Tunicatimonas pelagia: one gene and its partner. The protein of the gene in region 1 interacts with the protein of each later gene in a pairwise test. Links are inferred from orthologs where the notes say so. Each region holds a gene or a part of one and is shown on either strand. Other genes may lie near its edges.

What was found.
Region 2: the proteins of gyrA (region 1) and gyrB interact in binary tests that used the Escherichia coli proteins (3 or more experiments, as listed by UniProt). The link is inferred for Tunicatimonas pelagia from one-to-one orthologs.

What each region holds. Positions count from the first base shown.
Region 1 is NZ_CP120683.1:6,829,599-6,846,849, forward strand. What follows is about bases 7,114-10,234. They hold gyrA (DNA gyrase subunit A), read left to right. Parts: upstream 7,114-7,471; coding sequence 7,472-9,997; downstream 9,998-10,234. Other genes in these bases: P0M28_RS29100 (hypothetical protein), read left to right, coding at 7,114-7,370; P0M28_RS29110 (tetratricopeptide repeat protein), read left to right, coding at 10,037-10,234. Also shown: ribB (3,4-dihydroxy-2-butanone-4-phosphate synthase), read left to right, coding at 1-1,117; P0M28_RS29070 (hypothetical protein), read left to right, coding at 1,171-1,794; 5'/3'-nucleotidase SurE, read left to right, coding at 1,805-2,575; P0M28_RS29080 (glycosyltransferase family protein), read right to left, coding at 2,572-3,693; P0M28_RS29085 (2,3,4,5-tetrahydropyridine-2,6-dicarboxylate N-succinyltransferase), read left to right, coding at 3,729-4,541; P0M28_RS29090 (tetratricopeptide repeat protein), read left to right, coding at 4,603-5,196; P0M28_RS29095 (3-hydroxyacyl-CoA dehydrogenase family protein), read right to left, coding at 5,258-6,145; more of P0M28_RS29100, read left to right, coding at 6,369-7,113; more of P0M28_RS29110, read left to right, coding at 10,235-11,176; P0M28_RS29115 (ATP-binding protein), read left to right, coding at 11,509-14,643; P0M28_RS29120 (response regulator), read left to right, coding at 14,640-15,092; P0M28_RS29125 (response regulator), read left to right, coding at 15,124-15,708; P0M28_RS29130 (thioredoxin family protein), read right to left, coding at 15,796-16,296; P0M28_RS29135 (TonB-dependent receptor), read right to left, coding at 16,293-17,251. UniProt on the Escherichia coli protein: A type II topoisomerase that negatively supercoils closed circular double-stranded (ds) DNA in an ATP-dependent manner to maintain chromosomes in an underwound state.
Region 2 is NZ_CP120683.1:1,727,418-1,740,204, forward strand. The notes cover bases 17-2,999. They hold gyrB (DNA topoisomerase (ATP-hydrolyzing) subunit B), read left to right. Parts: upstream 17-511; coding sequence 512-2,488; downstream 2,489-2,999. Other genes in these bases: P0M28_RS07285 (CoA-binding protein), read left to right, coding at 17-366; P0M28_RS07295 (HD domain-containing protein), read left to right, coding at 2,690-2,999. Outside these bases: more of P0M28_RS07285, read left to right, coding at 1-16; more of P0M28_RS07295, read left to right, coding at 3,000-3,313; P0M28_RS07300 (NAD-dependent epimerase/dehydratase family protein), read left to right, coding at 3,389-4,072; P0M28_RS07305 (endonuclease/exonuclease/phosphatase family protein), read right to left, coding at 4,094-5,029; P0M28_RS07310 (DUF4153 domain-containing protein), read right to left, coding at 5,070-6,497; P0M28_RS07315 (winged helix-turn-helix domain-containing protein), read right to left, coding at 6,541-6,849; P0M28_RS07320 (hypothetical protein), read right to left, coding at 6,846-7,451; P0M28_RS07325 (DUF1801 domain-containing protein), read left to right, coding at 7,601-7,942; P0M28_RS07330 (ISKra4 family transposase), read left to right, coding at 8,036-9,496; P0M28_RS07335 (RagB/SusD family nutrient uptake outer membrane protein), read right to left, coding at 9,611-11,155; P0M28_RS07340 (SusC/RagA family TonB-linked outer membrane protein), read right to left, coding at 11,183-12,787. UniProt on the Escherichia coli protein: DNA gyrase negatively supercoils closed circular double-stranded DNA in an ATP-dependent manner to maintain chromosomes in an underwound state.

The DNA of each region.
Region 1 (17,251 bases):
AATACCCAGTGCGATAGATGCTATTAGAGAAGGCGAAATTATCGTGGTCGTCGATGACGAAAACCGAGAAAATGAAGGTGACTTCGTTTGTGCTGCCGAAAAAATCACGCCTCAAATCGTTAATTTTATGTCTACCCACGGTCGGGGACTCATTTGTGTACCTCTCACCGAAGACCGGTGTGAAGAGCTGGAACTAGAGTTGATGGTTGGTCGCAATACTTCGCACTATGATACTCCGTTCACCATTTCAGTAGACTTGATTGGTCATGGCTGTACAACTGGAATTTCGGCTTCAGATCGCTCTAAAACCATCCAAGCTTTGGTGAGCGATGCTACCCATCCGGATGACCTAGCGCGTCCGGGTCATATCTTCCCCCTGAAAGCGAAGAATGGTGGCGTACTCCGGCGAGCCGGACATACTGAAGCGGCGATTGACCTTCCTCGATTGGCCGGACTTTCTCCTGCCGGAGTGCTGGTAGAAATTATGAATGAAGACGGTAGTATGGCTCGGGTGCCAGATCTACGGAAAGTGGCGGATCACTTTGGCTTGAAGTTAGTATCTATCCAGGATTTGATTCAGTACCGTTTACAGCACGATAGCCTGATTCGTCGGGAAGCATCAGTACCGCTCGATTCTACCTACGGTCACCTTCAGCTATACGCGTACACCCAACTATCAACCAATGAGGTTCATTTAGCATTTGTAAAAGGAACTTGGGAAAGTGATGAGGTAGTTACCGTACGAGTACACTCATCTAATTTGTTTGAAGATATTTTTGGTACGCTCATGAGTAATCAGTTCAATGTGCTGAAGCGTTCCCTGGAGATTTTAGATCAGCAAGAAAAAGGGGTGATACTGTATATGAACCAAGGAGGAATAGGAAGCAATATTTTAGATCGTCTAAAAGAATTCCAGAAAAACCGCGACGGTGAGGAACGAAAGTCTATTTCGGCGTTGGGGCTGAAAATGGATAAGCGGGACTATGGCATTGGTGCTCAGATTCTTCGCGACCTTCAGGTAAACAAAATAAAACTAATCACCAACCATCCAGTAAAGCGGGCGGGTCTTCAGGGGTATGGCCTGGAAATTGTCGATCATATTCCACTAAAGAGTTAGAAATACACTATTTCTGGTTCTTTACTGTTATGTACGTATAAAATTAATGTCGTATGAAGAAATTCTTTAACTTGGGTTATCTTCTGATTTTTGCGATAAGCACTACCTACGCCCAGCAGTATTTTCCATCAGAAGTATGGCACGAAGGATCAGTTACTACCGTAGACGGTGAAAGCAGTCGGGGAAAAATCAAGTACAATTTAGAGACTGACCTTATTCAGTTCAGCAGCAACAATACCATTAAAACCTATAGTGCCCGTAAGATCATTTTCTTTGAGATTTTTGACGCGGAATACGGTCGCTATCGCGAATTTTATGCATTGCCCTACCAAATGGAGGGTGATTATAAAGCTCCTCGCCTGTTTGAAGTACTCTACGAAAACACGCTAACTCTGCTTTGCCGGGAGGAAATTGTGCAGCAAACATCAGCCATCAATGATCCCTTTTTCTACGGAAACCAAATGTTTACCCGCTTCCGGCTGGAGTACGAATACTACTTTCTGGATCATGACGGAGAGATTCAGTACTACTCTCAAAAAAAAGATGACTTGTACAATATGTTTCCCAAAAACAAAGCCAAGGTAGAACAGTATATTAAAAAGAATAAGCTCAAGCCCAACCGTCAGCGCGATCTGGTACGGGTAACGGCTTATTATAACTCTTTACTCAATTCCTAAACAGTAATTAATGGGGAAACCACTCATTCTTGTCTCTAACGACGACGGAATTTCATCCCGAGGTATTCATTTTTTAATTGATATTATGAAAGAGCTGGGGGAAGTGGTTGTGGTGGCTCCGGATAGCCCTCAGTCGGGTATGGGGCACGCAATCACAATTGGTGAACCACTGCGCCTTACGGAGACTGATTTGTTTGACGGGGTTCGATCCTACAAATGCTCCGGCACTCCCGCCGACTGCGTAAAGCTGGGCAAACACTTTGTGCTTAAAGATCAACCACCGGATTTAGTGGTTAGCGGAGTCAACCACGGCAGCAATACTTCCATTAGTGTACTGTATTCCGGCACCATGTCGGCGGCAGTAGAAGCCGCTATTGAAGGATTTCCAGCTATTGGCTTTTCATTATGCGATTTTGATGCCGATGCTGATTTTTCTCATACGGCTGAATACATTCGACAAATTGCTCAATCGGCTCTGGAAAATAATTTCCCGAAGGGAATTGCCCTCAATGTTAATTTTCCTCATAAGCAAAGGGAGCCAATTCAGGGTGTACAAATTTGTCGGCAAGCCAATGCCAAGTGGCAGGAAGAGTTTGATCAGCGTCATGATCCCTACGGGCGGCGGTATTTTTGGATGGCCGGAAATTTTGTCAATTTTGATTCAGAAAAAGATAATGATGAATGGGCCATTGCTAATAACTACGTTTCGGTGGTGCCTTGCCAGTTTGACATGACGGCTCACCAAGCAATCTCTGCGATTAAGGAATGGCGACTGACCTAATCTTGCAGTGCTCGCTCAATGGCTGATACAAATGCAAGTTCATCCCAATAAATATTATCAGGTTTTCCATGCGGATAAAATGAGGTATTCTTCATCTTGTTTACAAGCTCGCTCATTGACCAACTTTCTTGCGAAAAATCAACAGGAATAGCACTCTGCCAAGGCTTGCAGTAGTCTACCCAAGGCGAATGATTTTGCAGAAAAAAAGGTAACTGATAGTGCATATATTCCCAAACCCGGGTGGGAAAGCAGTTTTCAATACTGGGTAATATCTGATGACTGATCATTCCGAAATGGGCTTCTTGCATGGCTGCCAATAATTGCTGATGCGGAATGGGTTGTAAACTAATAGTGGGAACAATCCAGGATTTGATTGCTAGTTGATTGATAAGCTGTTGGTACGTATCCACCTGAGTAACGTGTCCCATCAGTACGAATCTCAATTTACCTTTTAATGCCCGATACAATGACTCCGCAAAACGGATCGCATCCCAAATGCCGTAAAAAGTGCTGATCGTTCCGGTGTAGACCAGTGTAACTTGGTCGTCATTCGCTGGATACTTAGTGCGTGGTTTAGCCAGTACCTTATTCTCTAACAACAAATGAGAGTACTGCCGAAGCCAAGGCTTTTCCTGAAAGTACCCAGCTTCGGCTACCAATAATTGCTGAGAACGGGTAGCTAATTGTTTATCTAAATACTCAATGAAGTGAGCCAACCATTTTCTTAGTCTTTCTCTTTTTCCGTGGTGGTAGACAATATTACGGGTGTGATTCTCTCGTATGTCGTAAAATACTTTTGTTTGGGTAAATAGTAGCGCGTACAACAAAACTGCCGGAGCCAGCTCAGGGGTATTAACTATAATGAAGTTCGGCCTAGTCTGAAAAAGACAAAAAAACGCGCGAAAATTCGCCAATAATCGGGCAAAACTTCGCAGGTTAAACCGGAAGATTGGGTGAAATTTTATATCAGTAAACGAGGAATGTGTATTTGAGTAAAATCCTAGTATATTCACCGAAAATTTACCGGTACGAGCTAACGACTGCGCCATCTTATGGTACATTCGCGTATCATCTACCGGCTTTAGCACTGACACAATCGCCCCAACACTTTTTTTCACAATTTCTGCCCTTTAATTTTAAGCAAATCTGGTTTATGGAACTTCAGCAAATGATTGAGGCGGCCTGGGAAGACCGCTCGCTCTTACAAGATAAAGATGTAAAAATAGCGATAAAATCCACTATCGATGATTTGGATCGGGGCAAAAAGCGAGTAGCTGAGCCTCAGGGGGGCAAGTGGGTAGTTCATGATTGGATCAAGAAAGCGGTAATCCTATACTTTCCTCTTCAGAAAATGAAAACACTAGAGGTAGGCCCGTTTGAGTTTCACGATAAAATGAAACTCAAAACTGGGTACGAAAAACTCGGGGTGCGAGTAGTTCCTCACGCTATTGCCCGCTACGGTGCTCACTTGGCAAAGGGAGTGGTTATGATGCCTTCTTACGTCAATATCGGAGCTTACGTAGACTCAGGGACTATGGTAGACACTTGGGCTACGGTAGGGAGTTGTGCTCAGATCGGTAAAGATGTGCATTTGAGCGGTGGAGTAGGGGTGGGCGGAGTTCTCGAGCCGATACAAGCAGCCCCGGTAATTATTGAGGACCATGCATTTATCGGTTCTCGCTGTATTGTGGTAGAGGGAGTTCGTATTGGAAAAGAAGCGGTGCTAGGAGCCAATGTCACGCTAACGGCCAGTTCAAAAATTATTGATGTCACCCAAGATGCAGCTGTAACTTACCAAGGCGAAGTGCCACCGCGCTCGGTAGTCATCCCTGGCTCGTACACCAAAGAGTTTGCCGCCGGGCAATATCAGGTACCTTGTGCGTTAATTATCGGACAACGTAAAGAAAGTACTGACCGAAAAACTTCGTTAAATCAAGCATTACGCGATCACCAAGTAGCAGTGTAGTGCTTGTTCAGGCTATTTTCAACTCTCAGAATAAAATCAAAATATTAAGCTAGTATCCAACATGAAATTATTTTTTTATTTCGTTTTGTGCATTTCTCTTCTCACTGCTTGTGGTGATAGTCAATCTCAAGAAGGCGATAAATTATTTAATCAGGGAAAATACGAAGCAGCTATTCAGCAGTACGAGGCGTATCTAGAATATAACCCAGAAGACTTAACTTCAGTGTACAATCAAGGTAGAGCGTACGAGGAGTTGGGGCAAACTGACCAAGCACTAGAGAATTACGAAAGAGCTTTGAAGATTGATCCTAACCATGCTAATTCTATGATGAGTATTGGTAAGTATCACTTCCGCAAGAAAAATTACGCAGATGCTTCTTTCTACTTCTCCAAAGCTTCAGAAATTATGCAAAGTAACCCTCAGGTATTCTTCCTGAAGGGGCGCACGCACCACAAACTAGGCGAAACAGATGAAGCTATGGAAGCCTACGATTTGGCAATTAGTAAAGACCGCGACTACGGCGAAGCTTACCTTTACCGAGGCGCACTAAAAGTATACCAAGGTAAAAAAGGGGCTGGGTGCAGTGACATTCGATCGGCTCAATCGCTCAAGGTACCCGAAGCTGAAACAGCCCTTGCTGAATACTGTAATTAGGAGATAAAAATTCTAAACTGAGATTCGCAAATTTCAAATTGGAAACTTGTGAATCTGCTACTCATTCAAATTGGCGAGATACTTTTTGAGACTTCGGGCCTTCCTGATAATCGTAAAACCCTTCACCCGATTTTATACCCAATTTCTGCGCGGCTACCATATTTACTAGCAATGGACAAGGTGCGTATTTTGGATTACCAAAACCTTGGTGAAGCACTCCCATGATCGATAAACAAACATCTAAGCCAATAAAATCTGCTAAGCGAAGCGGACCCATTGGATGGGCCATTCCCAGTTGCATGATTTGATCGATTTCATTTACTCCCGCTACTCCCTCGTAGAGCGTGTAGATGGCTTCGTTAATCATGGGCATCAGAATACGGTTGGAGACAAAGCCCGGATAATCATTCACTACCAACGGAATTTTCTGCAATTGTTCTGCCGTCTGCTGAATTATGGATGTGACCTCGGCATCGGTAGCGTAGCCATTGATAATTTCTACTAACTTCATCACGGGTACCGGATTCATAAAATGCATCCCAATTACCTGAGCAGACCGTTTGGTTTCGGCGGCCAAGGCAGTAATTGAAATAGATGAAGTGTTCGTCGCTAAAATAGCCTCGGGTTTGCTAGCCTGATCCAGCGTTTGGAAAATTTCTTGCTTGACGTGCATATTTTCAGTAGCTGCTTCGATAATCAAATCAGCCGAAGCGATCCCTTCCGATAGCGATGAAGTGGTAGAGAGATGATTCAGTGCTGCCGACTTTTCTTCTTCCGTAATCAGTTCTTTCGCTAGTTGCCGATCTAAATTCTTAGTAATGGTTTGCATAGCTCGGTCGAGCTGATCCTGATGGATATCGACCAATACAGTGGTAAATTTGTGGAGAGCAAACACATGAGCAATTCCGCTGCCCATAGCTCCGGCACCTACCACGGCTACGGTATTTATTTCATTTTTCATATTTATCTGTTTGAATTACAGCAACTTATACTATGTAGTTTAAAGTAAAATTTTCAGAGTAATCTTACGAAAAAAAGTACTTGACATATGCAAATACCAGTATTTTCGTTACAATTTGGAAAAGAAATTGTAATTAGCCAGAATAACAACACTTTTGGCAAATTAGCTCAGTATGATACTCAGGTGTGTTATCAGTCTATTATTTTTTTGCGTGTCCTCGCTAGCCCTGGCTCAGCCCGGATTCGAGCCGATGGGTCAAGATGACCAGTCTAGCTATCCGCTACGAGCATTTCTCAATAAATTTTCGGTCAATCTGAGCTCCGGTTACGGACGCACATTCTATCGGCATACACTCACAAATAATAATTATGTTCGCACCTCTGCGGGGTCATTCATATACCCTAACGGTGAGAGCGGAACTAACCCTGCCTACGCCAACTGGTTTAACGGAGTAAGTCCGGCTAACTTAACCCTCCCTACCAATCCGGATAGTCTGACGCTGGTGACTAGTGATTCTTCTTCCATCAACATGCAAGGGGGCGGATACAATATTCCTATCAATCTACTGATATATTTTAATTTGTACCGATTTCGGATTGGAGGAGGAATTTCAGCCGATTTTCATCGGGTAAATCCCCCGCAGCCAGAAGATTTTCGCTCTTTTTTTCCTGCTCCGCCTTCGTTTCGAACTACCCAGCTTCGGTACTTCGGTATGCTAGGCTACAGCGTTTACGAGTACTATGATTATGCGTTTGGGGTAGACCTTCGGGCGGGGGTCATAAGAATGGGCCGTGGATTTGATCGAGGTCTTGTGGAAGCTAGCCCCTTCTTTAATGCCGGGGTCACCATTGAAAAAGTCTTTTCTGAATACTTTCGAGTATATCTACGGCCGGCATATGAGTTTAAAAGCTACAATTTACAGTTACCCGATGGCCCTACCACGGCGATGAGCCACCGCAACTCCGCTGTCTTTCTCACGCTGGGGGTAAGTATTAACTACCCCGATATGCCCCGTTCGCCCATTAAAGCCGATAAAACGCAGATGAAGCATTACGTAACCGATCCTAAAACCGGAGTACGGCGCGAGGTGCGTGGGCAACCGTTTTGGCGTAAGCAAGACCCTAAGATTGGTGAGCTTTACCCCGAATTAATCAAAACCAAGCGAAAACGGCAGGCAAGACGAAAACAATTTTTCCGAAAAAAGAAAAAATAGCCTATTTCTCGTGGGTTCGTGTACCTTTTTAGGAGGCATTCACTTAATTTTTGTAAATTGCCCGCTAGTTTAAACGTCCATACCTACACCTTTAACAACACATGGCCGAAAGTGATAAGGAGAATATTATTCCCATAAATATTGAAGATGAGATGCGAGGGGCGTACATCGATTACTCGATGTCGGTCATTATTTCCCGGGCGTTGCCTGACGTACGCGATGGTTTAAAACCCGTCCACCGCCGAGTGCTGTACGGCATGTTAGACTTGGGTCTTACGCATACAAAGTCTCACAAAAAATCAGCCCGTATTGTGGGAGAAGTACTTGGTAAGTACCATCCTCACGGAGATACCTCAGTATACGATACCATGGTACGAATGGCGCAGCACTGGTCGATGCGCTACATGCTAGTAGACGGTCAGGGTAACTTTGGCTCTATCGACGGCGATTCACCCGCCGCCATGCGCTACACCGAAGCTCGCTTGCAGCATATTGCAGAAGAGATGCTAGGCGATATCAATAAAGATACTATTGACTTTCAGCCTAACTTCGATGACTCGCTGAAGGAACCCGTTTGTTTGCCGAGTAAACTACCCAATATTTTGGTAAACGGCACTTCCGGTATTGCAGTAGGCATGGCGACCAATATGCCTCCGCATAATTTATCCGAAGTTATTGAGGGAATTAAACAATACGTTGATAACGAAGATATTACCATATCGGAGTTAATGCAGTACGTGAAGGCTCCTGATTTTCCCACCGGAGCGATTATTTATGGTTACCAAGGAGTAAAGTCAGCGTTTGAAACTGGACGAGGACGCGTGGTAATGCGAGCCAGGGCTGAAATTACGGAAAGTAAAACGGGTAAGCCTCAGATTGTGGTTTCGGAAATTCCCTACCAGGTGAATAAAGCCTCCATGATTGAGAAAACGGCAGCAATGGTGAACGATAAGCGGATTGACGGAATTTCCGATATTCGCGATGAATCTGACCGTAAGGGGTTACGCATTGTTTACGATCTGAAGAGAGATGCTGTTCCGAACGTTGTTCTTAACAACCTGTTTAAGTATACTCAACTACAGTCTTCTTTTGGGGTAAACAACGTTGCGCTGGTAAAAGGCCGACCGTACACCCTCAACCTAAAGCAGATTATTGGTTACTACGTAGAGCATCGTCACGATGTAGTAGTACGGCGAACCCAGTTTGAGTTACAGGAAGCCGAGCGTCGGGCTCATTTGTTACAAGGTTATCTTATTGCCCTGGATAATATTGATCGAGTCATCGAGATTATTCGGGGTTCTCGCGACCCGGAAACGGCTCGCAATAGCTTAATCAAAGAATTTGAGCTAACCGAAATTCAGGCTCGCGCCATTCTCGATATGCGGTTGCAGCGCTTGACTGGGCTAGAGCGGGAGAAAATTGAAAGTGAATACGATGAAGTGCTGAAGCAGGTAGCCTACTACAACGAAGTGCTGGGAAACCGTGATCTCCGGATGGGAATTATCAAGGATGAGCTGGATGAACTAAATCAGCGGTTTGGTGATGAGCGTCGCACCCAGATTGTGCATAGCGCGGAAGATATTGGCATTGAGGATATTATTCCCAATGAACCGATGGTTATTACCATTTCGCATAAGGGTTACATTAAACGGAACCACATTGATGAATACCGTTCGCAAGCCCGGGGTGGAGTAGGTTCGCGGGGGGCTTCAGCCAAAGATGGCGATTTTACCGAACACTTGTTTATTGCCAACACCCATAACTACTTGCTTATCTTTACCGAAATGGGTCGCGTGTACTGGTTGAAGGTTTTTGAAATTCCCGAAGCCGGTAAAGCAGCTAAGGGACGAGCTATTCAAAACCTAATTAATATTCCGGCAACCGACGGGGTAAGGGCGGTCATTAATGTGAAAAACCTGGATGATCCGGATTATATCAACAACTCACACATTGTAATGTGTACGGTCAACGGAACCATTAAGAAGACTGTGCTAGAAGCATTCTCTCGTCCGCGGGTTAATGGAATTAATGCAATCACGATTAATGATAATGACCGCTTGCTTGATGTAAATATGACCGATGGAAAGTCGGAGATTGTTCTGGCGGTGCAGTCGGGGCGAGCTATTCGTTTTCCGGAAGATGAAGTACGGCCGATGGGGCGTAACGCCGCTGGAGTTCGGGGTATTAGCCTGGATAGTGGCGAAGATCGGGTGGTTGGTATGGTCTGCCTGGATGATGCCGATGAAAAAACGCTCTTGGTTGTTTCTGAAAATGGTTATGGAAAGCGGTCAGATATTGATGAATACCGTATTACCCGTCGGGGTGGTAAGGGGGTGAAAACTCTGAATGTCACTTCTAAAACCGGGAAGCTGGTTAGCATAAAGAAAGTAGCCGATCAGGACGACCTAATGATCATTAACAAATCAGGCATTATGATCCGTACTCCGGTATCTAATTTGCGAGTGATGGGTCGGGCTACACAGGGGGTGCGGCTTATTCGCTTAAATAATGACGACTCCATTGCCTCGGTTACCAAAGTGGAAATTGAAGATAGCATTAAGAGCAGCCAAGAAGAAATTAACCCGGCTTCAACCGATACACCAGCGTCTGAGGAAGAAACTACTTAAATAGCTAAACTTTTTCTTATTTTAATTTTACTACATATCATGAAACAATTGCAATTACTACTTGTAGCATTAATTGCTTTGCCTATACTTACTTTCGGGCAAGCGAAGAATGTTCGTAAAGCTCAATCATCCCTTGAAAGAGGCGAACTAGCCGAAGCCAAACAATTTATTGATCCGGCCATTAACGACGAAAAAACCAAAGAAGATGGCAAAACCTGGTATACCTACGGCGATATTTACCTAGCTATTGCCACTGACTCTACCAAGTCTGTACAAGCTGAAAAACCTTACGAAAAAGCCTTAATGGCATACCGTAAAGTGAAAGAACTGGAAAAGGAAAATTCTCTCTATGCAGTACAGGCTGAGCAACAGGTTCAGCAAGTATGGGGTAACGCTGTTAACAACGGTGCCAGTCTTTACTCTGCTCAAAACTACGATGAGGCAATTAAGCTATTTGATGTAGCAAAAATGGCCATGCCCGATGATACTACGGCGTATATTTACGGTGGAATTTCAGCTCAGCAAGCGGGTAACATGGCAGTTGCTGCCGAGAATTATGCTCATCTGGTTGACTCTCTGGATTATAAAAGTAAAGATTTCTATAACAGCCTGATCTACATTTACCTAGTAGAGAACAAAGACGAAGCCAAGGCTCTAGATTATTTACGGAAAGCACAGGATGTATTTCCTGATGATCCAGAATTTCTGAAGCGGGAAATCACTATGCTAATCAATAATGAAAAGTACGACGAAGCCAAGCAAAAGCTTTCTAAAGCAATTGATGCCGAACCCGACAACGCAATGTTATACTACAACCAAGGCTATCTGTACGAACAAATGGATGACAGTGAGCAAGCTATTGCCAGCTACGAGAAAGCTATTGAAAAAGACCCACAGTACTTTGATGCCAACTTTAACTTAGCAGCGTTTTACTATAACGAGGCAGCTGACATTTTAGCCGAAGCTAACGATATGGATCTAAAGGAATACCAGGAAAAAGGTGAAGCTATTGAGGCACAAGCTAAAAGCTTCTTCGAGAAGGCTTTACCGTACTTAGAAACGTCTCAATCACTAGAACCCGATAATCAGAAAGTACTAGAAACGCTAGCTACTGTTTATCAGCGATTAGAAATGAGTGATAAGGCTGAAGAGATTAATAGTAAGCTGGAAAGTATGTAATTTCTTGAAATCACGCTAAAACCTTTCATTATTAGAGGGATAGGACTGGATGTTCTATCCCTTTTTTAATAGGTATACGCCTTACACCAAAGTGAAAAGAACAGTAGAATCTTACCTATACTCTATAGCTTCTTTAGCAAAGGTTTTGTAGAAATAGTTGGTTGATAAAGGAAATAGCCCACAGGTTTGCTGATCCTACGTATTTATTGGTTATAAATCCTCTCAAAAAGCACACAGTTTGTATTACTCTTTACGAAAAAAAGTTCAACGAATAAAAAAAAATGTGGTAAATATGGGCACAGTGTAAATCTTTTTATAAGATAACGTATTTCATGGCTACTAAAAGCTCCGCACGTCCCTCACAGGCTGAATTAGAGCAAGCTATCGCTGGTTGTGCTAGCGAACCTATACATATTCCGGGTTATATTCAACCCCACGGTTACCTTATTGAGTACGACCGGAAGGAAGAGACTATTCGGGCAGTCAGCGAGAACATAGAAGAGTTTTTAGGAATAGCGACTAAAGAGTTGTTAAGCAAAAACTTATCTCTACTATTTGAAGAGATAAATATCGCCCTAATCCTCAAGAAGATTGAGCAGGTAGAAAGGCAAGATCACCCATCTTATTTTTTATTTCATCGTCCGCTTAACATAGCCTTTCGACAAATGCCTGAAATCGAGTTCGAAGTGAGTGTCCATACTTTGCCCGATACTGCTCTTTTGGAGTTAGTACCCCGAACCAAGCAAAGTGAGCTGGATTTCTTCGAGTTTAACGAACTTACCCAAGATACTCTCTACTGGCTCAACAAAATCGGAACTACTCCCGATGAAAATATCTTCGGAATATGCGCTAGGGAAATTAAAAAGATTACTGGCTTCGGACGGGTAATGATCTATCGGTTTGATAGTGATTACAACGGTCAGGTTATTGCTGAAGACTGCGGGGCTATGGACAGTTTTTTGGGGTTACATTTCCCGAGTACCGACATCCCACCGCAGGCTCGCGAGCTTTACTTAAAGAATTGGTTCCGAATTATTTCAGATATTGACTATCAACCAGTGGCTATCGCTCAGAAGAAGGTTGAGGCCAATCCGATAGACTTGTCCTATTCTTTACTGCGCAGTGTTTCTCCGGTGCATGTTCAGTATCTGAAGAATATGGGCGTGCAAGCTTCAATGTCTATTTCTATTATCGTAAATCAGAAATTATGGGGCTTAATTGCTTGTCATCATCATGTACCTTGCTACGTTTCTTCGGCTCGGCGTACGGCTGCTATATACTTAGGACAGTATCTCTCGCTCCACATCAGTCGGCAAGAGAAGGGGCTAATTAAGGAACGAAAATTTGAGGCAAAGTCATTTCAAAACCTGCTCTTGACTAACGTAACCAGTGACCTGAGTACATTCTATCGGGTGGTGGAAGAGCATGAAAATAGAATCCTCAAATTGGTTGAGGCCGATGGCATGATGCTCATCTTACAAGACAAAGTTACTGTTTCTAATGGGCTGGTTGTTGATGCCGTTCATATTAGCGATTTTGTAGAGTGGCTAAACGGTGCTACCAAGAACACACTTTATTACGCTACTGACCAGTTGCAAAATGAGTATGGTAAAGCTGAACGGTTTCAGAATAGCATTTACGGAGTGCTGGCTATACCACTATTGGGCTACCAAAACTCTTATGTCATTTGGTTTAAAAAAGAGTTACTGGCTTTGGTTCACTGGGGTGGTTCTAAAGAGAAGGCAATAGGCGTAAACAAGCAAGGGCAATTAACACTGACCCCCCGTACGTCTTTTGCTACCTTTCAGGAAACAGTACAGGGAATATCTTCGCCTTGGGAAGAAATTGATATAGAGATAGCTCTTGAGTTCGCCCAGTCTTTAGCCTTGCTACAAATTAAGTATTTACAAGAAGTTAGAGAAGATCGCGATCAGCTTAGGGCACTCAATGTTCAACGGGCGTTTCACTTGAAAGAGTCGCTTATACAGGAACAATTGGTAACTCAGCGACTACACGCCGTGCTAGAAAGCTCCTCTGACGCTATTGTTGCCTTAGACAGTGATTTATCTATTATTGTACTGAACAACAACTATCAGAAACTATTTCAGAATAGGTATGGCAAAGTGCCCCAAATCGGAGATAGTCTACTTTCCTCTAGCAAGGAAGCTAAAGAAAAGAAACGATTACTTAATATCTGTAAGCTCGCCTTTAAAAGCGAAAAGCGACAGGAGTTTTTTGATGATTATCATGATCTTACCGGAAATCTGGTTTACACTCAGACCACAGTAGATATGCTTTACGACCACCAGGAAGAAGCTATTGGTACCCTGGTGAATATTCGGGATATTACTAAAATGAAGACCGCCGAGCTTGAAATAAAACAATTATTTGCTAAGTATCGTCTGGTTGTTAAATCTGTTTCTTCCCTGGTTTGGACTACCAATCCCCAGGGTGAGTTTGATACCATTCAGAAGGGCTGGTGTGAGTACACTGGGCAAGAGCTTGAGCAGTATTCGGGACTAGGATGGCTTAACGCTATTCATGTGGAAGATCGCAGTGAATTGAATACTTTGTGGAAAGAGGGCGTAGATCAGCAGGAAGAATGTGAGTTTGAGGCGCGTATTTGGAACCAGGCAACCAAAGAGCACCACTTTGCCAAAGTATTTGCTATTCCCATTCGAAACCGTACCAATGCTATTGATGAGTGGTTTTGCTGCTGCTTAGATATGCAAGCGACCAAGGAGCGGGAGATGAGCTTAGAGAAGGCATTAATCGAGCTAGAAGCTTCTAATCTGGAGTTAGAGCGGTTTGCCTACGTAGCTTCTCACGATTTGCAGGAACCGCTGCGGATGATTAGTAGCTACCTAGAACTTATTGAGCGGCGCTATCGAAATATACTCGATATCAAAGGAATTTCCTTTATGAACTACGCGATCGATGGGGCGAACCGTATGAAACGGCTCATTCAAGATATTCTAGCCTACTCGCGCCTAAGCAAGTATGAAGATATTACTGAGGTTGATATCACCTCTATAATCCATCAGGTTTGTGAACAACAGATGATGCGTATTGAAGAAAAAAATGCTGTTATACAAACTGCTAACTTGCCTGTAGTTAGGGGGGTATCTTTTCAGATAATTCAGCTCTTCTCTAACCTAATTAGCAATGCCCTAAAATTCAGCGTAGCTGATCGCCAACCAATCATTAGTATTAAAGCGGTTGAGCAAGAATCCCATTGGAAGTTCTCGGTGGAAGATAATGGGGTGGGTATTCCCAAAAAACATCAAGAGAAAATTTTTGAGTTGTTTTTTCGGGCACACGCTGATCCCAAGTATCAGGGCACAGGCATTGGCCTGCCCATTTGTAAACGAGTGGTGGTTAACCACGGTGGTACTATTACTATTCAATCTAAAGTCAATACTGGAACTACCCTCATTTTTACGCTTTTAAAAACTCCTACACTATGATGATTAGAAAAGTTAGAATTCTATTAATTGAAGACAACCCAGGCGATGTTCAATTAACTCGGGAAGCCCTGAATGAAAAGTATGCTAATGAGGTAATACTAGAAACAGTAGGCGATGGGGAAACGGCTATCAATTATTTATTTCGTCGTCCACCTTTTCAAGACGCCTATCCACCTGATCTTATTCTGCTAGATATTAACTTACCTGGCATTAACGGTATTCAGGTACTAGAGCAACTAAAGAATGCTTCTGCTTTACGAAAAATACCCGTAGTTATATTAACCACCTCGCAATCCGATCGGGATGTGTCTTCAGCTTACGGCCAGTACGCTAACTCATATTTGATTAAGCCTTCAAGTTTTATAGAGTTTGTTGAAACTATTCAGCAACTAAAGAAATACTGGTTTAATCTAGTCAGGCTACCAACTGATTATAAAGCAGCCTCCTAAATTATCCGAGTTTTAGAATTATAAATGCTTTATGATTTCATCTGAGAATGAACTAAGTAATATAGACTCAAGCAATACAATTGCAAAAACAAAACTCAAACTACTACTGATTGAGGATAACGCTTTGGATGAAGAGCTATTTCGCGAAGCATTATCGGAGACTGCCTACGCATTTTCAGAGATAGTTACAGTTAGTACGCTAGAATATATTACCGAAGAATTGCGCAGCGAGCCGTTTGATTTAGTATTGTCTGATCTAAACTTACAACAAGATACTTATTCAGCGACACTAGATCAATTAAGAGAATTCTTCAGATACTGCCCGGTGGTACTATTAACCGGGCTTAATAATCTAGATGTTGCCCGACAGGCTCTTAACGCTGGGATCGCTGGTTTTATTACTAAAGAATTACTTCGGCCTGGTCTGCTTGAATACACTATTTTGCAGTCATTAGAATACTTTAAAAAGTTGCGCTTGCACAATAGTGCTTTACGCTCATCCCTTCAAGGTATTACCAGTCAGATAAGGCAGGCTCAAGCGGATACTCAGCATACTGATACATATTTACAGAAAGCTTTAATAATGGCTGAGAGGTTAGCGACTAGTTTTGACTGATCATATTTATGATGCATTGTACTTAATTGAATTCTTCTTTATTTAACATAATATAAATTATTTAACTTTTTCCAGCGACTCAATATTCTACCTTAATGCATTTAAAAGCTGCTTACTATTCAAATATTCAAAATACCTTGCTGTTACATTGAAGTCTTCGTCTAAAATCACCAAAGTTGGAGGAGCAAATTGCCCTTTCTTTAACGCTAATAGTTGGGCAATTTGATGGATTGGAGTTCTGAACTTACCTATCTGATCGTTGATAAATATCTGTCCTCCGAAGGCAATCTCTGCCTTGGTCTCCGCGTCGAAGCGTACAGCATAGTAGTATTCATTCAAGACGTTAATTACCTCAGGTTTTGTGAATACCACCTTATCCATTTTGCGGCAGTAGGTACACCAGTCGGTGTAGAAATCAATGAATACTTTTTTGGGTTGGTCGTTGCCACAGTTGGTGGCCAAAGAATCTTCTAGTTGTTCAAAAGTTAACCAGCGCACCGATTCCGCTTCCTGTGCACTTGAGTAAGCGCACAGGAAAAGCGAAACGGCTATAAAGCAGCCTACAATTTTACATGGCTTTTGAATCAATGTAGATTACCTATTTTTACTGAAATGAAAACGGAACGCGGAGCCATTGGCCCATAGATAAAGTCAGAATCACGCTCAGGTCCGGAGTCAAATTCAGGCTGATAACTGTTGAAAATATTTTTAACCCCACCGCTCAATTCTAAGTGGAAATCTTCGGCCACATCAAAATGGTAGCTAGCTTTTATATTTACATCCAAAAACGATTCAGAATCGATCAAATCCAGGAAGCCAGTCTCGCTTACAACGCGCGGTACGATCATAGAGCCAGTATAAGTACCCGTTAAATCTACTGTAAATGCATCGGTAACGTTGTAAAAGGTGGTGAAATAGCCATACAGGTTCGGAGTTCTCACAAATTCATCTACAGTTACCGTATTCACAGCGACAACATTTTCCGCATCTGATGCTCCTTCTTCTGGCTCAAAAAGAATTTGTGACTCATTATAACTGGTCTGCTGGGCAGTACCTCCAAGCTGAAAAGTAAACTTACTGGAAGGCGAATACCCCCCTTCAAAGTTAATACCTGATACAATAGCTCCTTCACCATTTCTCACTTCTTCTACAATAGAACCGTTGGGTAGAACAGAACCAGCACTTACCTGGGTGAATGGATTTTGTAACTGAGTGTAGAAACCTTCCAACAAGAAATTGACCTGTGTCAACCCTACACTTTTGGTGTAATTCAGTGATCCGGTAAATGCATCGGAAGTTTCTTTATCCAGACCTTCAGACAAAATTACAAAAAGGGGTTCTCCTCCCACTGAGGAAATGTGCAGATCTTCATTGAACGCCTGTGGTGCTCGGAAGCCCCGAGCATACCCACCTCTGAACCGTAGGTTCTCATTTATTTTATAAAGTAAAGTAGCCCGTGGGCTAAGCACCCCGATATTTATGTCCGCAGTGTTATTAATATCACCAATTTGATAATTTCCATTTACATCTGAAACATCGTATC
Region 2 (12,787 bases), 5.1 Mb from region 1 along the record:
AAAAAGAAAACAGCTATTATAGGTGCCAGCCCCAACCCAGCGCGCTACGCTTACTTAGCCGCCCATATGCTCACCGAATACGGACATCCTATTGTTCCACTTAGTATTAAGCAGGGCTCTGTAGCTGATGTAGAATTTATTGACTTACGAACGAAACCTTCGCTAAAAAGTATAGACACCGTAACTCTATACCTTGGCCCCGCCCATCAACCGGAGTGGTACGACTACCTGCTAAGCTTACAGCCTCAACGAATAATTTTCAACCCGGGCACCGAAAATCCCGAGTTGTACCAATTGTGCCAAAACCATAATATTGAGCCCATTAATGCTTGTACCCTAGTGATGCTACGCGCTGGAACTTACTAGCTACCTCAATTCGTTTTTATACTGATAATCAACCCTTTATGTAAAATTCACCCCCTTAGCTGGGCATTATGAATTTTAAGGAAATACAGTCAATAGAAAAACCATAAAATTATCGTAATTTTGACTGTTTACAACCATTCATTTTATGAGCGAAACTACAGATACTAATTCTTTGGCAAATGTCAAACCCGGCGATTATTCAGCCAATAATATTCAGGTTTTAGAGGGGCTGGAAGCAGTACGCAAGCGTCCGGCCATGTACATTGGCGACGTAAATACTAAAGGGTTGCATCACATGGTGTACGAGGTGGTGGATAACTCCATTGACGAGGCACTGGCTGGCTACTGCAACAATATTGACGTTGTTATTCACCCCGATAATTCTATTACCGTAACTGATGATGGCCGAGGGATTCCTACTGGGATTCATACCAAAGAAAAGCGATCTGCTCTGGAAGTGGTAATGACCGTACTGCACGCCGGGGGAAAGTTCGATAAAAATACCTACAAAGTATCGGGTGGACTACACGGAGTAGGGGTTTCCTGCGTAAATGCACTTTCCGAAGAGTTGACAGCTACCGTACACCGAGAAGGAAAAATTCATGAGCAAAAGTACTCCCGAGGTGTACCTCTTTTTGACGTGAAAGTTATTGGTGAAACTGACCGCACCGGAACTACCGTTCACTTTGTGCCCGACAGCGAAATTTTCAATGTTCACGAGTATAAGTACGAAACCATTGCCTCCCGCCTACGCGAGCTAGCCTTCCTGAACGCCGGCATTCGCATCAGCTTAACCGATTTGCGGGATAAAGATGAGGACGGTGAACCGGAAAAAGAAAATTTTTACTACGAAGGGGGGCTGTTAGAGTTTGTCGCTTACCTAGATAACAACCGCGATAACCTTATTCCGGAACCCATTTATCTGGATAGTGAGCGCAACGGAGTACCCGTACAGGTAGCCCTCACCTATAATACTTCTTTCACCGAAAATGTAGTTTCCTACGTCAATAACATCAATACTATTGAAGGCGGCACCCACGTTTCTGGCTTCCGCCGGGCATTAACCCGCACGCTGAAAAGCTACGCCGACAAGTCGGGATTATTAGATAAAGTGAAAGTAGATATCAGTGGCGATGACTTTCGGGAAGGTCTTACTGCCGTAATTTCGGTGAAGGTGGCTGAACCCCAATTTGAAGGGCAAACCAAGACCAAGCTAGGCAACTCTGATGTGATGGGCGCAGTAGAATCTTGTGTGGGTGATGCACTGGCTACATTCCTAGAAGAACACCCAAAGGAGTCTAAAGTAATTATTAATAAAGTAGTACTGGCAGCTCAGGCCCGCCACGCCGCTCGCAAAGCCCGGGAGATGGTGCAGCGCAAAAATGTGCTTACTGGCACCGGCCTACCTGGCAAACTAGCCGATTGCTCAGACAGCGACCCCGAAAACTGCGAGTTGTACTTAGTGGAAGGGGACAGTGCCGGGGGAAGTGCCAAACAGGGAAGAGAAAGAACCTTTCAAGCAATTCTGCCATTGCGCGGAAAAATATTGAATGTGGAAAAGGCGCAGGAGCACAAAATCTACGATAACGAAGAGATCAAAAACATGATTACCGCCATGGGCGTTTCCTTCGGCACCGAAGACGACGACAAGGCATTAAACATGGAAAAGCTTCGTTACCACAAGATTATCATTATGACGGATGCCGACGTAGACGGAAGCCACATTCGTACGCTGATTCTCACCTTCTTCTTCCGCTACATGCGTGCCCTGATTGAAAGTGGCTATTTGTACATTGCCCTTCCCCCACTCTACCTAGTAAAGAAAGGAAAGGAAGAGCGTTACATCTGGACGGAAGAAGAGCGGGAAACTGCGGTAAAAGAATTAGCAGGCGACGGAAAGATAGAATCTGTATCAGTGCAACGCTACAAAGGGCTAGGTGAAATGAATCCCGAGCAACTGTGGGAAACCACCATGAACCCCGAAACCCGCAGCCTGAAGCTGGTAACCATCGAATCTGCTGCCGAAGCCGATCACCTGTTCTCCATGCTCATGGGCGATGAGGTAGCTCCCCGCCGGGAGTTTATCGAGAAAAATGCCAAGTACGCTAACTTGGATATTTAAGAAGCTGTTTTAAACCAGTTTCTTAAATATCTGGAAATGCAGGTCTTGGGCGAAACAAACGGCTTTGGTACATGGTATGGCGCGAATAAAAGGGCTTTACCGGAGAACAGAGTGCGCCTTAGATCTGTATTACGCTAGTGTTTTCCTCAAAAATAATACAGTTTTGGTGGAGTAATCGCTGACGATAATTCTTAAGAGAACATGAAGAACCTATCAATCGTCTGGCAGGAACTCACCGCAAAATATAGCAACGACCGTCAGTTGGTGGATAGGCTATGGGATGAAATCGAAAAAAGCCATACTACCAAAAAGCGAAACTACCATAACTTAACTCATCTGAAATATATGGTAGACCACGCTACAAGATATCACGACAATCTATCTGATCCAGATACAATTTTATTTAGTGTTTTCTACCACGACATTGTGTACGATGCGACGCGCCAAGATAATGAGCACAAAAGTGCTGATATGGCTCGTAAGCGATTATCTAAGTTGGGAGTACCCACTGATAAAATCACCAAATGCCACGCCCAGATAATAGCTACCCAAAGCCACTCGTTCAACAGCGATTCTGATACCAACTACCTACTAGACTTTGACCTAGCGATATTGGGTGAAAGCCCGAGTATCTATCAGGAATACACAAATAAGATTAGAAAGGAATATGCAATCTACCCTGACTTTCTTTACAAAAGAGGGCGCAGGAAAGTACTTCAGCACTTCCTAGCCATAGAAAGAATTTTCAAAACGGATATTTTTTATGAAGATTATGAGCAGCCAGCCAGAGCCAATCTGGAAGCTGAATTAGAATCTCTAAAATAAGATGATAGCATCTTTACGTTCTCATCATCCGTAAGTACCTGTGATGAATATCTTCAATCCAATTACTACATTGCTATGAAAGTCATTATTACGGGAGCTACAGGCATGATTGGCAAAGGAGTTTTACTGGAGTGCTTAGATCATGAAGCCATTAGCAAAGTGTTGGTAATTGGTCGGAACTCAGTAGGGATGACTCACCCTAAGCTCAACGAAATTCTTCACCAGGATTTTTCTGATTTTACCCCGCTGGCAACAAGCCTGATTGGCTACGATGCCTGCTACTACAGTCTGGGTATTAGTGCTGCCGGACTAAGCGAAGAACAGTACCGCACAATTACCTACGAGTATACAATAGCGTTGGCCGAAGTACTCCACAAGAAGAATCCGGAAATGACCTTCATTTTTGTTTCCGGGCAGGGCACTGACTCTTCAGGAACGAGTAGTTTAATGTGGGCACGAGTGAAAGGACAGGCGGAAAACGACTTACTTGAAATGGGCTTTAAGCAAGCATTCATGTTTCGTCCGGGGGTTCTTATGCCCCTTCGGGGGATAAAGTCCCGTACCAAAAGCTACCAATTTCTGTACGACTATTTTATGTGGCTAGTGAAAGCCATTAGAGCCTTAGTCCCCAATTACGTAGTAAGTACTACCCAAATTGGCCTAGCTATGATTCAGGCTACGGTAGGTGGCTACGAAAAAACGATCATCGCCCCCAAGGATATGATTATTTTAGCCAACCGTCAGCTTGCCGAAAGCTAAGTCGGTATACAGCTTGCTGAATTATCCCTCAGTATTTAACAAATACTCCCCTACAATACCCCGATGATCGGAACCGGCAGCGGGTAGCGCTTTAAACTTACGGCAGTGAAATTCCGGGGAATGAAAAATATAGTCAATGGGTACTCCCATTCCCTGGAAACGAGCGGGGAACGTAGGTTGCCAACCAGTATGGCTATGTTGCAGATCAGTAGCCTGCGTGAGTTCCCGAATGACGGGGTTCCAAGGGACAACGTTATAATCGCCAATGGCTAGTACGGGACGATCAATGGTTTTGATGTAGCGGGCAATACGGCGGATGTGCCGGTTCCGCTGCTGGTAGCGTCCGCGATTTCGGGGCGATAACGTATGAGATGCAATAAAATGAATAGCTTCTCCCTGAAGTAGTACATTCCCGGTAATATTCGGCATATCGTCCCAGTAAATAGTTTGTACATCTTCTACCGGATGCTTAGAAAATACCGCGAGTCCGCGACTGGCATTTTCCGCATCCGTCACTATATGAAAGTAGGGATACTCATCGGATAACAGTTGCTTCAGTTGCTTCCCCCAATCCTCACTTACCTCTTGAAACGACAGTAAATCAGCTTGGGTGGCCCGCGCCGAATCGGCCGTCTCTTGAAACCGTTGGTTACTACAGAGCACATTAAAGTGAGCCACCCGAACTAGCGTATCTTCTGCGTAGGAGTTAGCCATCGTAACATTTACCGATTCCCCTTGCATCAGGTAAAGACTTCCGGCAATTAGCAGAGCGGCCCCCAAGGAAGCGGCGGTCATGAGCATTCTTCGGAAAAAGCTAGCGAGTAAACCTAATAATCCGTAGCCAATGATAGCCTGTACGGCAAACGAGTGCAATATATCGTGCAGATAACTCTGCGGAGGCAACACAAATATTAGTGATATGGCTGCGTATGTGGCAATTCCTATTCTTCGTTTCATTCTTCTTTCTTTTTAAGTAGGGACATCATTAATAACATCCCTACTGGTAATCTAAATTAATCATCACCTGCTCGTCAGCGTAGTTCCACGACCGCCAGTCTTGCCAAGATTCAGTGTAGCGAAAGTGGCTGATCTCATTCATGATATTTTCTCGGGTACTCGCCGCTATGTGATAGTTAGGATTTACCAGCGCATCTTGTAATAGATCCAGATTATGATCCGATATATAGCTCAAATACTGAAAATCAATTTGCTCAGCGGGCAGATTCGTCAAGTTGTATTTCGTGATAAAGCGGGGCCAGTTGAATAGCGTCAGCCCCGCCAAAATAGCGTAGAACGCCCAACTGGTGTATCGTAGCAAAAAGGCGTTCGTCCTTATTTCCCGCACCTTTACATAGGTGAAGAATAATCCTACCAGCGTCATTAGTAGATACACGTATACGCCTATGCGTTTTTGAGTTAACCCGTAAGCATCGATGTACAGACTATTTTTGTAGGCAGTGGCTAGAACCAAAAACACATTCTGAGCAACCCAGGCGTAAGCGACTAGCTTCAGTCGTCGGCTACGATGGTAGAAGTTCAGATTTCCCCGGAAGAAATACATTACAATGCTGATGGCTAGTATAATAGAAATAATCAGGGCGTTTACCCCCTGATGCACGTATTCGGAGTAGGTTACGCCTTGAGGTAGTTTCCCCGTCCACAGATGGTAAGTGTCTACCCCATTGAATAAAAGCAGTAAGCCATTCAGCAAGATAAACAGCAACCAGCCACTGCGGTACTCGTATTTCAATCCAATCGTATTGAAAGCTCGTTGCTTCTGTGCTTGCCGATGGCGCAACAGTAGGTTAGGAATGCGCTGGTCGAGCTGGATTAGCGATTGGATACCCGTTGGATAGAAAATACCCAGTAGCAGGTAGGCACTAACCAAGGTGAAAACGATACGGCCGAAAGAGATAACTTCAATCTCAGTTTGGGTGAACAAAGCGGCAAAAGCCGGACTGCCTCCGATGTAGAGCATCAGAAATAACGTGGTGATAAATACGGGAACGAGCCAAGACATAACCCGAGCAGGAGTTAAACTACCCTGCTGTTTCGCTTTTCTATTTAACCACTCTCTACGCCAGAAACTTAGTCCGGCAGCATAAAAACCATTCGGTAGGGCAATGCCTAAAGAAGTACGAGGGTACGCACAAAATCCAGCTAAAGCGATGAACGAAAATAGGTACAGCAGTATGGCCAGCCAGCTATGGTGCCACACCACTCCTACCGCAGTTAACAAGTAACCTGCCGTAATAAACCAACCCGATGCAGACTGTCGTAATTCAGGGTACAATACGAAGCTGATTGCTACGAACACAAGACTGTATAAAAGGAAATTCAGTCCAGCGCCTTGCCCGTAGAATAGAAAACTACTTAGCAGCGAGGTACCAATCCAGAGATAAGTTTTAAGTGTTTGATTTTTCATATTTGAAAGTACTTTGTATTTCAAAGTTAATAAGTAAAATTTTTTACTGAGTTTGTTTTTGGGCTTTTAGTAACGCTTCCAGCGCGTCCAGATGGGCACTGAAGGCTTTCTTACCAGTTTTTGTAGCCGCGTATTGCGTATTAGGTTTCCGACCGACGAATTGTTTCTGCACGTCAATATATTCTACTTTTTCCAAGGCTTTCAGATGGCTAGCTAGGTTTCCGTCGGTTACTCCCAGTAGTTCTTTCAGGGCACTAAAGTCCAGCGAATCGTTTACCACTAAGGCTGACATGATGCCCAATCGTACTTTATTTTCAAACGCTTTATCAAACTGGTGTAAAAGATGCTTCACCGCTCGTATTTATAATACATAGATGCTCCGTATACTATGTGCAATCCGCCAAATCCTATTGCCCAAAATAATAAACCGTAGCCAATCACAATGGTAGCGAGTAAACCTAGGGCTACTTCGGCCAATCCCAGATACATAATATCAGTAAGAGTATATTTACTGGCGTTAATCAGAGCCAGGCCGTAAAAGATGAGCATACTAGGTGCAACAATACCCGTGTAACCTTGACCTACGAGAATTAGGGCAAAGATACCACCTACCGCTAGTGGAATTATCAGATGAATAACCAATCGGCGAGCTGTAGCATCCCAGATTTTTTGTCCCTGCTCTCGAGCCCGTCGCGTGGTGAGCCAAATACCTGTTCCAATTGCTAACAGCAATACTACTCCGGCAATCAGAAAGAGATAACCAACCACTGTTCGGTACGAATCTATCTCGCCGGCCCGGTACAGCGAAATGCACCAGTGCGCCAAGCCAGCTCCTACCAAAGCGTATATCCCCGCCATCACTCCGGAAAGTCCGCTTAGGGAGATGAAGCGGGAAGAACGCTCCATCATGGAGCGGATCTCGCTAATATCTTGCAAATAATCAGTTTCTTGCATACTAAAAGTACTTTGAATTACAAAGTAATATATTTTAGACTGATTTTACAAGTTTCATATAACTATTTTAATAATATTTTTCTCTCTTCTCACTTTTGACTAATCCGCAGAATGCGCGATTACTGAAGTTTTCCTTTATTTTGGGCCAAATGAAAATGCTAGACGAATACTACGAAAACCAGTTGGAGCCCAACCGAAGCTGCCTACTCACTCTGCGAGAAATAATTCTAAATTATGATTCACAGATTAGCGAAGTTTGGAAGTATCAGACGCCTTTTTTCTTCCTTAGTGGTAAGATGCTGTGCTACCTTTCAGTTGACCGCCGGAGCCGACAGCCCTACGTAGGTATGGTAGAAGGACGCTACCTGGATCATCCGGCACTAGAGAGCGGCGGACGAAAACGAATCAAGGTGCTAACCGTCAATCCCCGTAAAGACATTCCGATTAGCACCCTGAGAGAAATTCTGGGACAAGCAACCTTAATCAATTGAGTGTATAACGAATTGGGTGCAGAGGAAAAGCGAGTGGGAATGCAGAGATTCCCTTAATTTTGAGGTCTTCAACCACCATCAAAAAAACTCGCTATGGAAGTAAAGGAAGCAAAAATCAACCAGATAAGACAACACTTAGATCAGATAATAGCCCAAATGGATGCCCGAAGTAAAGAAGGAATGAGAATTCATCAGGTAGAGCGGTCTTTGTTTACCAGTTTATTGCAGTTAGGTTTTCAACTGTTAGAATACTACATTTTGAGTATACAACAGGTAGTCGCTGTTCAGGGGGTTCCCGTTGATCGTGCAGGGGAAAAGATGAAGAACACCGGGCTGCGTAGTCGGCCTTACCGAAGCATTTTTGGCCCGTTATCCATTGCCCGCCCCAAGTATTACTCAACCACTGGTAAGAGCTATTACCGGCTGGACGAAGCGTTGGGCTTACCCAAGAGCAACTATTCTTACGTATTGGATGATTGGTTAGGGTATGGGGCCACCGAGATGGACTTTGCCCAAAGTGCTGAGCAGTTGGAGCGCATCTTAGGTCATCCCCTAAGGGGTATGCAAAGCCAACGGTGTAGTTACAGGCTTTGCGAGCAAGTAAAAGACTTTTATGAGCAACAAGCCTGGGAAAACATAGAAGATGGTACTCATTTGAGCGTAGGCTTTGACGGTAAGGGGGTGCCCATTCGTCGCAGCGAAACTCAGCGAGCTGAGGAAAGTACGGCGGTTCGTCTGAGCAAAGGACAGAAGAAGGGGGTCAAAAAAGAAGCCACAGTAAGCCTGAGCAGTTCGTTTACCCCGCGGCCCCGGCAGGCTCAAGAACTCTTAGAGAGCTTGTTTTGCCCTACCCATGAGCCGCAGAAGCCCGATGGAGGGCATACCTGGCACGAGCACAAGCATCTACGAGCCTTTCTCTCAGACAAGGTAGGGGCCATCCGCTACGGGGTGGAAAACCTACTTCGGCGCGATGCTAGTGCAAAAAAGCCGATCATCGTTTTGATAGACGGTGACCGAGCCTTAGAAAAAGCAGTTCGGCAAGTGGTAGAAGAAAAGAAAGTTACCCATCGGGTAGAGGCCTACGTACTGGATTTTATTCACTTGCTAGAGTACGTTTGGAAGGTGGCTAACGCTCATTGGGGGGAGAAGCATCCCAATCGTTTTGCTTGGGTGAGAAGCCAAGCCGCCTTGTTACTAGACAGCCAGCATGATGAGGTACGACAGCAATGGCAAGTTATCTTGCAACAGGCTACCTTGTCTCAATACAAGCGTGACACTGTCCAACGAGCCATCACCTACCTGACCAACCATCAGCATATGGTAGATTACAAAACCTATCTACAGCTAGGATTTCCTATCACCACCGGAGCGGTGGAAAGTGCCTGTGGACATTTTGTAAAGAGCCGTATGGAGAGAAACGGCATGCATTGGGGAAAACAAGGTGCGCAGAATATGCTCAACCTACGAGCCGTCAGAAAGAACGGCGATTGGGACAACTACCTACAAACAGTAGTCAAACACGAACAACAAGCTCTTTACCAAAAAGCTGCCTGAGTTACACCCTTTTTGTTATACACTCTAATCAATTAACAATGAGCGGTGTGCAATGAACAAATAAAAATAGCGATCATTACTAATTGTTAATTGCTCATTGTTAATTGAAAAAAGTTATTCATAGCCGGGGTTTTGGACTTCTAGGTTGGGGTTGTTCAGCATTTCCTGTACTGGTAATGGAAACAGTAGGTGTCGCTCTTGTAAGGCTTCATTAGAGCTCAGGTTGACGTGCCCGACAAAATCATCAAATTCTCCGGTTTGCTCGTTAAAGACTTGCCGTAGGCGAATCATATCGAGCCAGGTTTTACCCTCGTAGGCCAGTTCGTGCCAGCGCTCCTGCCATACCGCCTCGCGGAAGCTATTCTGATCAAACCCACCCACCGAAGGGGTTTCCAAACCAGCCCGGTCGCGAATTTGCGTTAAGGCATCTATGGTTTCCTGGGTGGGGCCACTTATTTCGTTCTGCGCCTCGGCATAAATTAGTAGCACTTCGGCATAACGAATCATGGGTACGTTCAGATTATCCTGCGCCGTGCCGGGCATACCTTGCGTGCCGTTAGCTGTCACATTAAAGTGCTTGAAAATATAAGGTGCCCCCAAGTCGAAGGGTTCACCACTACCGTTGGCAAAGTAGGTGTTATAGAAAAAGCCTTCTTGGTTAACCGTTCGGCGGTCGCCTTCTTCGTAAGAATTATAGAACGAAAGTGTAGGCACCGTGCTTCCGGTACCCGACGGCCCTCGGTATGTCACCGGCTTAAAGTTCGGGAACATATTGCCCATCGGATTACCCGCAACCACATTGTTGTACTGCAAGCTAAAAATATGCTCCTTGGTATTCCCTAAACTCTCATCGTGCAGGTCTCCGTATTCATCAAACAGTTCAATCGGCCCAGCATTATCAATCACTTCTTTTGACTTATCTGCTGCTAACTGGTAATACTCTTGACCTAAATTCAGCGGAAAACCTGCCATCGTCAAATAAACTTTGGCCAGTAAAGATTTGGCCGCTGAAGTAGAAATCCGCCCACTGGGATCCGTCCAAGGCAGTCCGGCACTTTCGGCTACCTGTAAGTCTTCCACAATCTGGTCGTACACCTCCCGCTGGGGAGTACGGGATGGAGAAAAGTCTTCGGAAGAGGTAGATTGAGGCATGAGCACCAACGGCACATCACCCCAGAGTCGCACTGCGTAAAAGTATGCCCAAGCTCGCCAAAACCGGGCTTCTCCCAATATTCTGGATTTCTGGTCTTCCTCCATCGGTGAGATAGCAGGTACGCGATCAATTGTCAAATTAGCGTTAGCAATTACCTCGTACAGTCCTCGCCACCAGTTACGAATGTGAATAGTATTACCATCCCATGTCAGTGAGTACAAGTTATTTAAATCCGAATTTTGCGCTGTTTCGGTGGTAGACGTTCCGGTGGGTGCTTCGAGCAATTGCCAGTTGGACGAGAAAATACCCGCCCCATCGCCGTAAAAGCGAGCGGCATCATAAACCGCAGCTACTGAAGCCTCGGCGTGATCCGGAATGGTGAAGAAACTTTCGGGGGTTAGGTTAGAGGGATCTTCCTCTTCCAGAAAATCTGAACAAGCTGCCCCAGCCAGTAAGAAGAGCGGAAGGAGCAGTTTAGTACCAAAATTATTTATATACGATTTCATACTTATAGCTTTAATGATTTCAAGGAATTATAGACCGATCTGAACACCTAGTAAATAAGTGGTAGGCTTCGGATAATCGTGCCACTTCATGCCTTGGGAGAAGGCATTGTTGTTATCGCCACCCCGGATAGGAGTGACTTCCGGGTCACCGATCAATTGATCATCTACCACGAGGAAGAAGTTCTGAACGGAACTATAGATACGTACTCGATCCAGGCGAATTCGCTCTACCAAGCTGGTCGGTAGTGTATAGCCTAGCACTACGTTTCGTCCCCGGATGAAGGAAGCGTCTACAATCCAGCGGGTATCCACATTGGTCACGTAACCCGCTCGGGTATCCCGGATTTGGGCAATCGGACTATCTTGGTTTTCGGGAGTCCAGGCATCCAGCACCGTCGTGTAACTATTTGCTAACGCCTGTCGGTCTTCACTAGGGTGTAGGTTCATATCCATCACATCGTTACCGTAGGAATACTGAATGTCTAAGGTTAAATCCCAGTTGCCGTAGCGCACAGTGTTGAACAAAGCCCCCCAGGCTATCGGGTAACCATTACCGATAATCATACGGTCAGCATCAGTGATGGCCCGGTCGCCGTTCACATCCTCGTATTTAATATCACCGGGCAAGATGGTCAGGCCGTTACGGTAGCTAACAAACTCCGCCGCTTCGGCTGCTTCATCGGTACCCCAAACGCCTAGGCGATTTAAGCCCCAGAAAGAACCGACGGGCTCACCTACCCGAATGATGTTGGTAGGATTGGTAAAGTTAGGCCCTCCCACTCCGAATATGTCTGCCGGAGTAGCCAGTGACAACACCTCGTTCCGGTTCATCGAGATATTAAAGTTGGTCGACCAAGTGAACTTCTCGGTTTCAATGTTGATGGTATTTAACATCAACTCCAGCCCCCGGTTTTCCATAGACCCAATATTCCGACGGATAGTTTCGTAACCGCTGGTTTGCGGTACCGGAGCATCGAGCAACATATCAGTCGTTTTGCGGTAGTAAACGTCCGCTTCCAACGAAACCCGTCCTCGGAATAAGCCAATTTCAACGCCAATGTCACTTTGGGCGGTTCGTTCCCAGCGTAAATCTGGATTGGCTAAGCGGTTAATACCGGTTCCCCCGAAGCGGGATTCGTTCCAGATGGCAGCGTAGTCGGAGCCCAGCAAAGCCAACGATGAGTAAGGGGGAATTTCGGAGTTACCCGTCAGACCGTGACTAGCGCGTAGCTTTAAGTTAGAAATGAGATTACTGTTGCTCAGAAAACCTTCTTCAGAAACCCGCCAAGCTACTGCGGCCGAGGGAAAGAAGGCGAACTTATTATTTTCCCCAAACTTAGATGAGCCGTCTACCCGCCCGGTGAAAGTCACTAAGTATTTGTTGAGCAAGCTGTAGTTGAAGCGTCCGAAGTAAGAGTTCAGCGCATGGCGGGTAGCATTAGAACCTACTTCCAGGTTATTACTTCCCGCTCCAATATTCCTAAAAGAAAAGTAATCAGTAGCAAAACCCCGGATTTCCGACGACATGCTGAAGAAGTCAGTCTCTTGCCAAGAGATACCCAGTAAGCCCGTAAAGGAGTGAATATCACCAAGGTCTTTATTGTAGGTTAGGTAGTTTTCAAACGACCAAAA